DNA from 2 places in the Paenibacillus sp. sgz302190 genome. Region 2 is predicted to be linked to the other one. Evidence: riboswitches for the same ligand, from Rfam matches in the RefSeq annotation. Region 2 holds a riboswitch; the other holds the start of a gene.
The links. A riboswitch is a leader RNA that binds a small molecule or an ion and turns the genes downstream of it on or off. The one in region 2 is predicted to bind cyclic di-GMP.
Positions count from the first base shown of each region.

Region 1 (5,442 bases), on a different contig from region 2:
CCTTCAGTATCGGAGACTGACGACACAAACAATACCCGGACTTATAAATTCATGGTTAACAACCTGGATGCGAAGCTGCACGGGTGGGTCGATGTCAACTGGCCGGAAATGAGCTATGTTCATAATTATGATGTTCATTTGGTATTTGACAGGTCCTCGCTGGTATCTATAGCAAGCGGAACGAAGGCGGGGCTTACCGCGCCGGTGAAGCCGCTCGCTCTAGTCTACGAACCGGGCGAGTACGTAATTGATTATGAGCTCAACGTTCGCGGGACTTCGAACAAGTCGGTGACCGACGAGTTTGTGTTGCACCCGGCAAAAGTGGTGATCAAAGACGGCAAAAGTTACTTGCAAATAACAGTATCGAATAAAGAAGTGACGGCTCTGAAAATTGAAGACGCCAAAGGCAACTTAACCGATGCGGAGATCGTATCGACGAACGAAAAAGGCAATGAGAGAACGCTGCAGTTTTTGATCAACGACGCGAAGACGAAAGTGCTGGCTCAATTCGTAATGGCGGTGCCGGGCAAATACAACGGTGAATATAACGTCGAATTTGTGCTCGATGACTCGACCTTCAAGCCTTACAAGGAGCAGCCTAAGACGGAGTCGGACGGCAAGCAGCCTGACGAGAAGCCGACTACGGCCGCAAACCGGTTCACGGATCTGGATAAGCACTGGGCAAAAGCGCTGATCGAGCGTGCAGCTAAACTAGGCTTGGCGAATGGGCATGAAGACGGGACATTCCGCCCGGATAACCTGATCACGCGCGCGGAATTTGCGGCGCTGCTGAGTCGGGCGCTGAAGCTGGACGCGGGCCAAGGAGAGCTAAGCTTCAGCGATGCGGGAGATATGCCGGATTGGGCGAAGCCGCAGCTGGGAGCTGTCAGCAAAGCCGGTATCATGAACGGCTATGAAGACGGGACGTTTCGCGCCGACCGCAACATCAGCCGGTCGGAAGTGGCGGTGATCGTGGCGCGGGCGCTCAAGCTGGATGTCGACGCGCATGCGAAGCCAATCTTCGAAGACGCGGAAAGCATTCCGGCGTGGGCGCAGGCGGAAGTGGCGGCAGCCAACAAACGAGGCATCATAAACGGGCGGGATAACAATCAATTCGCGCCAAATGAGAGCACCACGCGGGCGGAAGCTATCGCTTTAATTCTTGCTTTGTACGAGGAAGCTAAATAAACTTGCAGTTGGAACAAGCGAGGATGCTGGATAGCATCCTCGTTTTGCAATGTATTTTAAGCGTGATAGATATGTTGAAAAGGAAGTCGTTGCCTATGGGACTTATGCGTCGGGTTTGGACCGTTTTGGCGGCAGCCGTGTTTCTGTATGCGGCATTTCGTTTGGCGGCGATCGGATGGGGATACTATGAAAACCGCAGAGATCTGGCTGAGGCAAGCAAACTATTCAAGGAGGATCAGCTCAAGGACATGGGTCAAACCCTGTCAGTGACTGCTGTTACTTACGATAGGGAACACATGTTTGGCTGCCGGCCTCGCGATTTGTTTCGCCCCTTGCTGGAGCTGGGTCCGGATATAGTCGGTTGGATCCGTCTGGAGGGCAGCCGCATCGACTATCCCGTAGTGCAGGGAATCGACAATGAGCAGTATTTGAGCCGCAATTATAAAGGAGAAGATTCCCGCGCCGGCAGCATTTTTATGGATTACCGCAATGCGAAAAACCTGGAGCAGCGGCATACGATTATTTACGGCCATCGGATGAAGGACGGCACCATGTTTGGCGACTTGAAACAGTATGTGAATCAGACGTACTACGACAAGCACCGGCAATTTCGGCTGGACACCTTGAACGCTTCTTACATCGCTGAAGTTTTTTCAGCGTATTATACGACAACTGAGTTTAACTATATCGAGACGGAATTTTCCGACGATGAGGATTATGCCGCATTTTTACAAAAAATTCAACAAAAATCGCTTTATGCAACTGATATGGAGGTTGCTCCCGGAGACCGGATTATTACCCTATCGACCTGCGATTATGCACTCGACCCGGTGGCCGGAAGATTCGTTGTCCATGCCCGTTTGAAGCGTTTGGGTGAGCCTGTTGCTGAATAAATACTTGTGGAAAAATGTTAGATTATGGGTTAATATGGATTTTGTATTATATCTAATGTACTATACCTGTAGTTTTAAATACCTACGAACCAACTGAACACGAAAAGGCAAACCTGTTCGAAAGACAGGGACGCAAAGCCACGGGCCTACTTCTGCGGGGATAAGTCGTAAGACATCCCTCAAGGAAACGGCAGCCGGGTTGCCGAAAGCAGTTGGTTTTTTTGTTTTGGAAAAAGTAACTTTTTTACTATGGAGGTATATAAATGAGGGTTCAATTAGTTACATCACTAGCGGTTATCGTGCTGCTCGGAAGTTCAATTCACGATGTCAAAGCCGATACAACCGCCGCTGCGCCAGCAACGAAGTCAACGAATATTGCCGGCCCGGTTTCTGCGGGCAGCTTCAGCGATACGAAAGGGCACTGGGCGGAGGCGACCATCGCCGGTGCGGTTCAAAAAGGGTACGTGGACGGCTACCAGGATCATACTTTCAAACCGGACGAACAAGTAACGCGGGCGGAGTTTATCAAAATGGCGGATTCCGCGCTTCATATTTCAGTTTCGGGTGCCACCACAGGCAGTGATTGGTATCTGCCTTACGTTAACGCGGCAGTCAGCGCGGGGATTCATGAGTGGAGCGATTTTACGGGCGGGGACTGGAATACGCCGATGACCCGCCAAGAAATGGCGCGCATAGCGGTTCGGGCTGCAACCGGCGACAAGAACACGGAGGACAAGAAGTGGATGTACTTGGCGACCAAAGCCGGTCTGATCACAGGCATGGATGACACCGGAACGCTAGGAGAGGACCAAACGACAACCCGCGCCCAAGCGGCGGCAACCATTGAACGCATCCTTTCTTCGAAGGGCGGCCAGACGCTTTCTGTTGACAAACATGCCGTATCGAGGGCGGAAGTTGCTTGGCATAAGACCAATGTGATCACAATGCTTCCGCGCTACTTTGAAAAAACAGCGAACGGCGAGAGATTTCACGACGAGTTACTGACCGCCACAACCGCCGACGGCAACATGTCTTGCAGCGTCAATAAATATGTTGTAGTCGATTTGGACGATCCTAATGATCCTTACCGAAATCTTGTTCCAGATGATGTAAGCAAGTTCGAGTGGTTGGACTTTAATACAGGTGCATCTGTGCCATTGAAAGGTGACAACTATATCGTTGTTTCAGAACAAACGATGAAAATTAAAAGTTTTCCTGCAGATGCAACTAGTATTACTGGTTGTGGCGCGGGTATTACGGATAAGGCTTATGATGCAAGCGGTACATTGAAAGCCAAGAATATGCTTCCAAGAATGTCCGGCGTAAATATTCCCTATAAAAAGCCCGGATCCGTATATACGTATATCACTTACTCAGATTCTTATTACGGTAACGCAGGGGATTCGATTAATGAAACGAGGTATTCCTTTGAGGCTGTCCCCAAAGGCAATTTGACACCTGTTGATGGGATGCGGCAAACCCGTATTGTCTTTAACGGAATTGATACCAGTTCACCAACTTTAATATATACAGGATTTTTAAAGGATCAAATCAATCAACAGTAGGTGGTTTTGTTGAAAAGTATATATTTTCGCTTCCTCATTATTTTGACTATAGCATCTTTAATGATTCCCTTAATTCCGCAGACTGCCCAAGCGGCGCCGATTAAGCTTGGAGATATCGATTATGGCAGCAGTATCGTGCAAGCCTATACGCCTCCGAACGGACTTGCAGGTGAGCTTGTAAACATGGAGCATTTTAATTTTAGTGATGTGACGATCACTCCCTCGCCGGGGAAGACTGTTCAGAGAGTATGGTTGCAAGACAAAGACGGAAATGAGGCAGGGGTATTAACAAATTCGGGAGGTAACAAATGGAAGATTCCAACCATTACGGGTGAAGAGAAGCCATTTTCTGCAACTGCAGTTCCTTATAGCGGATACTTTGCTTGGTTCCGAGATCCGGGTTGGCCTGATCCGCAAAATCCAGGGAAAACGCTAGGGTATGTGTGGATGTATGATGACAACGGGTCGCGTACTTATTATTCAACCTACCCGTCAGTTACAAATTATCCGGTATCCGGCATGTATACGACAGATAGTCCGTATCATTATAAGCCCGGAGTCGATCCGGGCGTTGGTTCGGCAGATAGCAATAGTGCCGTCGCGACAATTCATCATAGCGCTAACGTTTCGATCCCGTCGTTTAAAATGGATGAAAATGATTCCGTAATACTTACGTCTGATAAGGTGGTTAATGTACATATTGATCCTTCTGACATTCGTTATGATCTTACTGCATTGTCAGGTGAACAACGGACCAGACATCCAATTTTGGAATCTAACATCATTGACAAGGGAGCAGATTCAATTGATCTCGCTTCAGGAACCTTTAATTTCCATGTAACGGCATCCTTCGATAATGCGGGAGGCCAAGAAGAATCTAACGGGCCTAACGGGTTAGTTTTGAAATGGTATGATGGCTGGAAGTTTACCTTCCATGCATCACTTTGGTATGTTCGTGATCTGTCAATTTATTACGACGAAGATGAGGCGCCGCCGACAGGGAATTGCTCCTATACAATCGGCCCACCGACTAAAGGAACGATCAATCAGGACGCCGTCATAGATCCTGCGGCCAGCGGCGTGCTTCTCGCGGATATGCGGGATGCGGAAAGATTCGATGTGTTAAAAGGGATCCCGACTTCGGAAAGCCTCTATGCGAACGTGTTGGGGCTGAATTATTTATTTCAAAATCAATTCGCGAATATGACCGGGGAAGTGACCTACTCCGTTTCCGTCAAGAAAACGTATGTATGGACGGTCTCAGGAGGTCCAATGGCTCCGCCTGTTACCAAGACTGAAACCGTAAATCAAACGATGACCGTGACACGTCCGTATTCGTACTGGCAAATCGACAATCTGGAAGTGTACGAACTGGAAAAAGCTACGGTCAGCAATTATGCGCTGGGCGGATACGGCGGGACCGTGACGCTGGATGCCACCGGCTATACAGGGCCGACCCTGCAATCTGACAATAGAGATGATGTCAATACACACGTACACCCAGCTGCTTGTAATCCCGTTGACCTTGGGACAGGTGGCGGCCCGCCACCCGGAGGTACGCCGCCGGAGTTTCAATCGGCAGCGGAGAACGCCGTGGGCCGCAACCAGGTGAACAACGACCTGGTCGTGTTTAACGGCGTAACCGTTATGGAAAATTCCCGGCACCCTGATCAGGGACAGACGCCGGGAACGATTCCGCAGCCGACGCAAATCGGCCGGGATGTGCTGTACGGCAATGGTTACGTCGTCAGCAATTCACTCGTCAACCGGGCGGACCAGCCGACGACCGGCACGAT
Region 1 is NZ_JBZYAO010000048.1:14,227-19,668, reverse strand. Features, by position in the region: gene AC6RNO_RS32625 (NEAT domain-containing protein) at 1-1,188, shown strand, start outside; gene srtB (class B sortase) at 1,284-2,081, shown strand; cyclic di-GMP riboswitch class I at 2,178-2,288, shown strand; gene AC6RNO_RS32615 (S-layer homology domain-containing protein) at 2,345-3,646, shown strand; gene AC6RNO_RS32610 (DUF5704 domain-containing protein) at 3,656-5,442, shown strand, end outside.
Region 1: another riboswitch for cyclic di-GMP. It lies ahead of AC6RNO_RS32615 (S-layer homology domain-containing protein); the one in region 2 lies ahead of AC6RNO_RS10775 (S-layer homology domain-containing protein).

Region 2 (5,442 bases):
GGCGACTCCCGTCTGTTCGATCCATCTGCCTTTATTTTTGTTTTTGGCGTTATAGAACAAATAAAATGCGCCCTCATGCTCAATCAGACATTCTTTATAGAGCCCGCCTTTTTCCCAATCTGCGCCTTCCTCGGGGGTCAAAATCGGATCCGGGCATTTGTGCCACTCCAGCAGCCGCTCGTCCTCCGTCCAGGCAATTCCGATTTTCGCCGAGCCCTCTTCGTACCCGGTTTCGGGATAGGCGTGGTAGACGAGCCAGTATTTGTCGTTCCATTTTTTCAGAACGGGAGGGGCATCGATGCGATTCTCTTTCAAAATCCACGTCCCGGCTATATTGACGGAATCCCAGGCCCCATGCTCGTTGCGCTGTAAAATGACGCTCAGATGCTCCCAGTCGAGCAGGTTTTTGCTGACGGCCAAAGCCGTCTGGTAGCCGATGCCGTCGAATCCGACATACATCATGTAAAACATATCGTTATGCTGAAAAACGAAGGGACAATCCACGGCTCGTTCATCGAAATGGCCGGGTTTACCGGAACCGGCAAGAACCGGCGCGCCCAATTTGTAAGGCGTCATATAGGGCTGGATTTGCAATGCGGCACGCTCCTTTATTTTCGCTGGCTTTTATCGCGGATATTGCCATTTTCAGCTTACAATTAACCGCTTTCATGCTGTGGGGGGGATTGTATCCGATATATAGGTCGATGCTACCTTCGGCCGCCGGCCGCATTGACTTGGCAGACAACCCGGCGTAGGATGAGGGGGTAAAAAGCCGCCCGTTTGCCGGCGGCAACATGAGGAGGCGTTACCGTGCCGTTTAAAGCCAAGGACAAGATCGTGTTTATCGGCGACAGCATCACTGACAAAGGAAGAAAAAAAGATCCCCTGAAGCTCGGGTCGGGCTATGTTCGCCTGATTCACGATTACTTGACGGCGGCGTACCCGAATCTTTCGCTGAAAATCATAAATGAAGGCGTTTCCGGCAACCGCGTGACCGACCTGGAAAAACGCTGGACACTCGATGTGCTCGATCACCGGCCGCAGTGGGTATCGGTTTCGATCGGCATCAACGACGTGTGGCGGCAATTGGACTCACCGGATGCGGAGCAGGTGTACCCCGACAAATTCGAAGCGGTATACCGTCACTTGCTGGAACAAACGAAGCAAATACCCGGCTGCCGCCCGATCCTCATGCAGCCTACGGTGATCAAGGAGTACCCGGATGCGACGGGAAATATACTGCTGCGCCCTTACGTGGACATCGTGAACCGGCTCGCCGGACAGTTCGACGCGATCCTGGTGCCCACGCATCAAGCGTTTATCGATTTTATTGCAAGTGAAACAGGCAAAGATTCGACTACCGACGGCGTACATATGAACCCGCTCGGGGACATGCTGATGGCCGTGACATGGCTGAAGGCCGTTATGGTGCCTTTTCCCGGAAACAAGTGATTCCGGGAGATTGTGGAATGGTCGGCCGGCTGCCGTCATGCGGTGCAACGCCGCGCGCTGGAAGCTGCGCGGCTTGGGTGGCGTTTGCTGGGGCAGCCAGGGGGGAGCTGATTTGGGGCGCGGTCATTCATGAAGCGGCTGGGTGTTGGCATTGGCACGGCATAGGCGTAGGCACAGCATCGGCATAGGCACAGGCAGCCCGAAAACCTGCAAAAGTGCAGGATTTTTCCATGAAAGTGGCTCGTTTTGGCGAAAAGCCTGCGATTATACAGGAATTTTCGCTTAAACGAGCCTGAGGTCCACGTGTTCGATGAAAAGCCTGCACATTTGCAGGAATTGTTTCATTGCCAGCCTATCAACGAGCAAAAACCTGCACTTTTGCAGGTTTTCTTTGTGTTGCTAGGCAGATGTGCCGCCGGTTCTAGCACGCCAGACCGAAAAGCTGCGTACCATCTTACGACGATGGGGGCGGCTTTTTATTTTGGGCGTGTCGATGAATCTTTTTTTGAAGGTAGCGATCACCTAAAAGCTGTAAAGCTAATTAGCGGGGGGTGTAAAACAAACGCGTTGAGCGCAAGGTATAATTTTTTTTGTGGAAATATGTTAGTTTATGGGTTAATATGGAACTCATATTAAATCTAATGTACTATTTTTATAGTTTTAAATACCTAAGAACCAAGTGGAATTGAAAAGGCAAACCTGTTCGAAAGACAGGGACGCAAAGCCACGGGCCTACTTCTACGGGGTACAAGTCGCTAGACTTCCCTCGGGGAAACGGCAGCCGGGCCGCCAAAGGCAGTTGGTTTTTTATTTTGGGAAAAGTAATTTTTTTACTATGGAGGCATAAAAATGAGAGCCCATTTGATTACATCACTGGCAGTTGTTGCACTACTGGGAAGTTCAATTCCGGATGTCAAAGCTGATTCAACCGCCGCTACGCCAGGCACGAAAACAACAAATGCCACCGGTACGGCTTCTACAGGCAGCTTCAGCGACACAAAAGGGCATTGGGCGGAGACGACCATCGCCGGCGCGGTACAAAAAGGATATGTCGACGGATACCAGGACCACTCCTTCAAACCGAATGCAAAAGTGACGCGCGCCGAGTTTATCAAACTGGTCGATACCGCGCTTCATATTCCAATCTCAGGGGTAACCGAAGGTAATGACTGGTACTTGCCTTACGTTAACGCGGCGACCAACGCGGGGATTTATAAGCGGAGCGATTTTACGAGCGGGGATTGGAACACGCCGATGACGCGTCAAGAAATGGCCAGAACGGCTGTTAGGGCCGCAACCGCCGACAAGAACATTGATGACACGAAGTGGATGTATCTAGCGACCAAAGCCGGTCTGATTACCGGTCTAGATGATAGGGGGACGCTCGGGGAAGACCAACCGACGACACGGGCTCAGGCGGTAACGACAATTGAACGCATTTTGACTGTTAAGGGAGGTCATTCGCTGGCCGTCGATGAAAAAGCCGTTGCCAGTGCGGAGCAATCCACGAATGCCCCCAAAGATCCTTGGGGACGCGCGATTCGCACAACAAATCTGCCGTCGAATAGCGGTGATTTCCCTTACATCCTACAGGATATTCCCAATGAAATGTACGAACATAAACATCCGTTTCAGACGGATTTGACCCGTTTTACTGCAAAGGAAATCATCCATGACTCCAGATATTACTCTAGGGATACAGTCGATCGATGGGTTAAACTCGTATCACAGTTTGGCAATCAGATACTGAATGTGGATTACGAGACAATAGACCAAAACTGGGTGGATGCTTTCGTACAAACCGTTAATATTCCGAAGCACGTCAGTGGTGATGCCCAAAAGTATGTCGAGTGGGTGAAGCAAAATCACATTCGAATTGAAGGCACTGTGACACCAGAACCTTCTATCGTTTTTTTCGGCGATAATAAGCATTGGGTACGAAGTATGTTTCGGTTTAGAGTAACCAGTTTTGATGAAAACAAAAATTTGTTTGTCGATATATGGGGGCCGAAAAATATTGAAAAAGACGTGTGGTATATTGGTTATACAGATGTGGCCATTGCGTCAGAAAATTTTGCTTCGCAACTTGCAGAAAAGAAAATAACATCTGATGCTGCATTCTTTGCTTATAAAACCTATCATGCAGAGTAGAAGGCAAATAACCTATGAAAAGAACTACAAAAAAATATATCAATTGTATTTCTTACGGCACTGTTACTAGTGCTTTTGCCATCTTTGTGGACGTATGCCTACCCAGTGTCAATTTATTTGGAGGAAAGTTCACATGATGTAACAATTGACATTACTTCAACTGCTGCCACAACCGGTATTCGGTACCGAATTGTCGGGTGGATGATTCATAGTGCTCCGGCATGTTCAAGTGGCAATTGCAAGCCGATGGATCTAACCGGTACTGTAGTTTATAACAATGCGGCGAATATAACTCAATTTCCGAATACGCCAATCCCTGGCGAACCGGTAAGAACTACCTTTAAATTTGACGGAGCTACGGTCGATCGGGATTTTTTTGACAGCTTTGACTCTGTCCTGCAGCCGGGGCAACCCATCTATTTCAGCGCAATCATGGAATCGTTCAATGCGTCCGACGGGAGCACAAGGCGTGGACCTTTTTATACACTTCAAGAAATTAAACGTGCGGAACCATGGGCCCACCCGGATGATCTTGATGATTATTATGATATACCTGCATCGTATACGCCTTATGAACCTTTAACCGTAGAAAGATATCTGGTTTCAGCAGACGGAACCACGAGAACGCTCATTGATATAGTGAAGACCGAAAATGTGTACCGTTATTTGGAAAGTGTGACTTACAACCTTCCTCCTGTTTATGATCACAATGGACAAACGGTCCCGATTTCAAAATCATATATTTACCCCACGATGGATCCGAGCGACATCAAGTTTCCGCAAGTGATAGGGGATGCTCACTTAACAAACCGAAATATAACGATGAATATCGGCGGTACCACCATTGTTGCCGAATACCGACCGGCGGCAGCCGGTCTAACGGTAAACGTTCCTGCAGGCTGCTTAAGTCCCGGTATGAACGCAACCAAACAATTGACGGCGACTTTAACAAAACCGGACGGGACGACTCAAAATGTTTCCAGCAGCCCGAACACGACATGGTCAAGCTCGAATCCGGCAGCAGCTTCCGTGAACTCAAGCGGATTGGTCACGGCAAGCTCGGCCGGCAGCGCTACGATCACAGCGCGCTATGTCGATCCAGCGGCAGGCATCAATCAAACGGGTACCGCATCGGTGACGGTATCCAGCAGCTGCGGGTCTCCACCCAGGTGCACCCGGCAAATCGGCCCCCCGGCCAAAGGAACGATCAATCAGGCCGCCGTCATGGACCCGGCGACAAGCGGCGTGCTTCTCGCGGATATGCGGGATGCGGAAAGATTCGATGTGTTAAAAGGAATCCCGACTTCGGAAAGCCTCTATGCGAACGTGTTGGGGCTGAATTATTTATTTCAAAATCAATTTGCGAATATGACCGGCGAGGTGTCGTATGCGGTTGAAGTGACCAAAACATACGTCTGGACGGAGGGCGGCGGGGAAGGGGTGCCACCGGCCCCTATGAAGGAAACCGTAAACCAAACTATGATCGTCAAACGGCCATATAGTTACTGGCAGATCGACAATTTAGAAGTCTACGGATTAGAGAAGTCCACGATCACGAATTATGCGCTCGGCGGCTATCCCGATGATACGGTTCAGTTGGACCCTCATGGTTATACGGCGCCAACGCTGCAATCCGGCAATAACGACGATGTGGCCACGCATGTGCATCTGGCTGCTTGTAATCCGGTTAACCTGGGAACAGGCGCCGGACCGCCGCCGGAGTTTCAATCAGCAGCTGAGAACGCCGTGGGCCGCAACCAGGTGAACAATGACCTGGTCGTGTTTAACGGCGTAACCGTTATGGAAAATTCCCGGCACGCCGATCAGGGACAGACGCCG
Region 2 is NZ_JBZYAO010000007.1:85,893-91,334, forward strand. Features, by position in the region: gene AC6RNO_RS10760 (glycoside hydrolase family protein) at 1-594, opposite strand, end outside; gene AC6RNO_RS10765 (GDSL-type esterase/lipase family protein) at 811-1,452, shown strand; gene AC6RNO_RS10770 (hypothetical protein) at 1,756-2,088, shown strand; cyclic di-GMP riboswitch class I at 2,135-2,246, shown strand; gene AC6RNO_RS10775 (S-layer homology domain-containing protein) at 2,302-3,603, shown strand; gene AC6RNO_RS10780 (DUF5704 domain-containing protein) at 3,850-5,442, shown strand, end outside.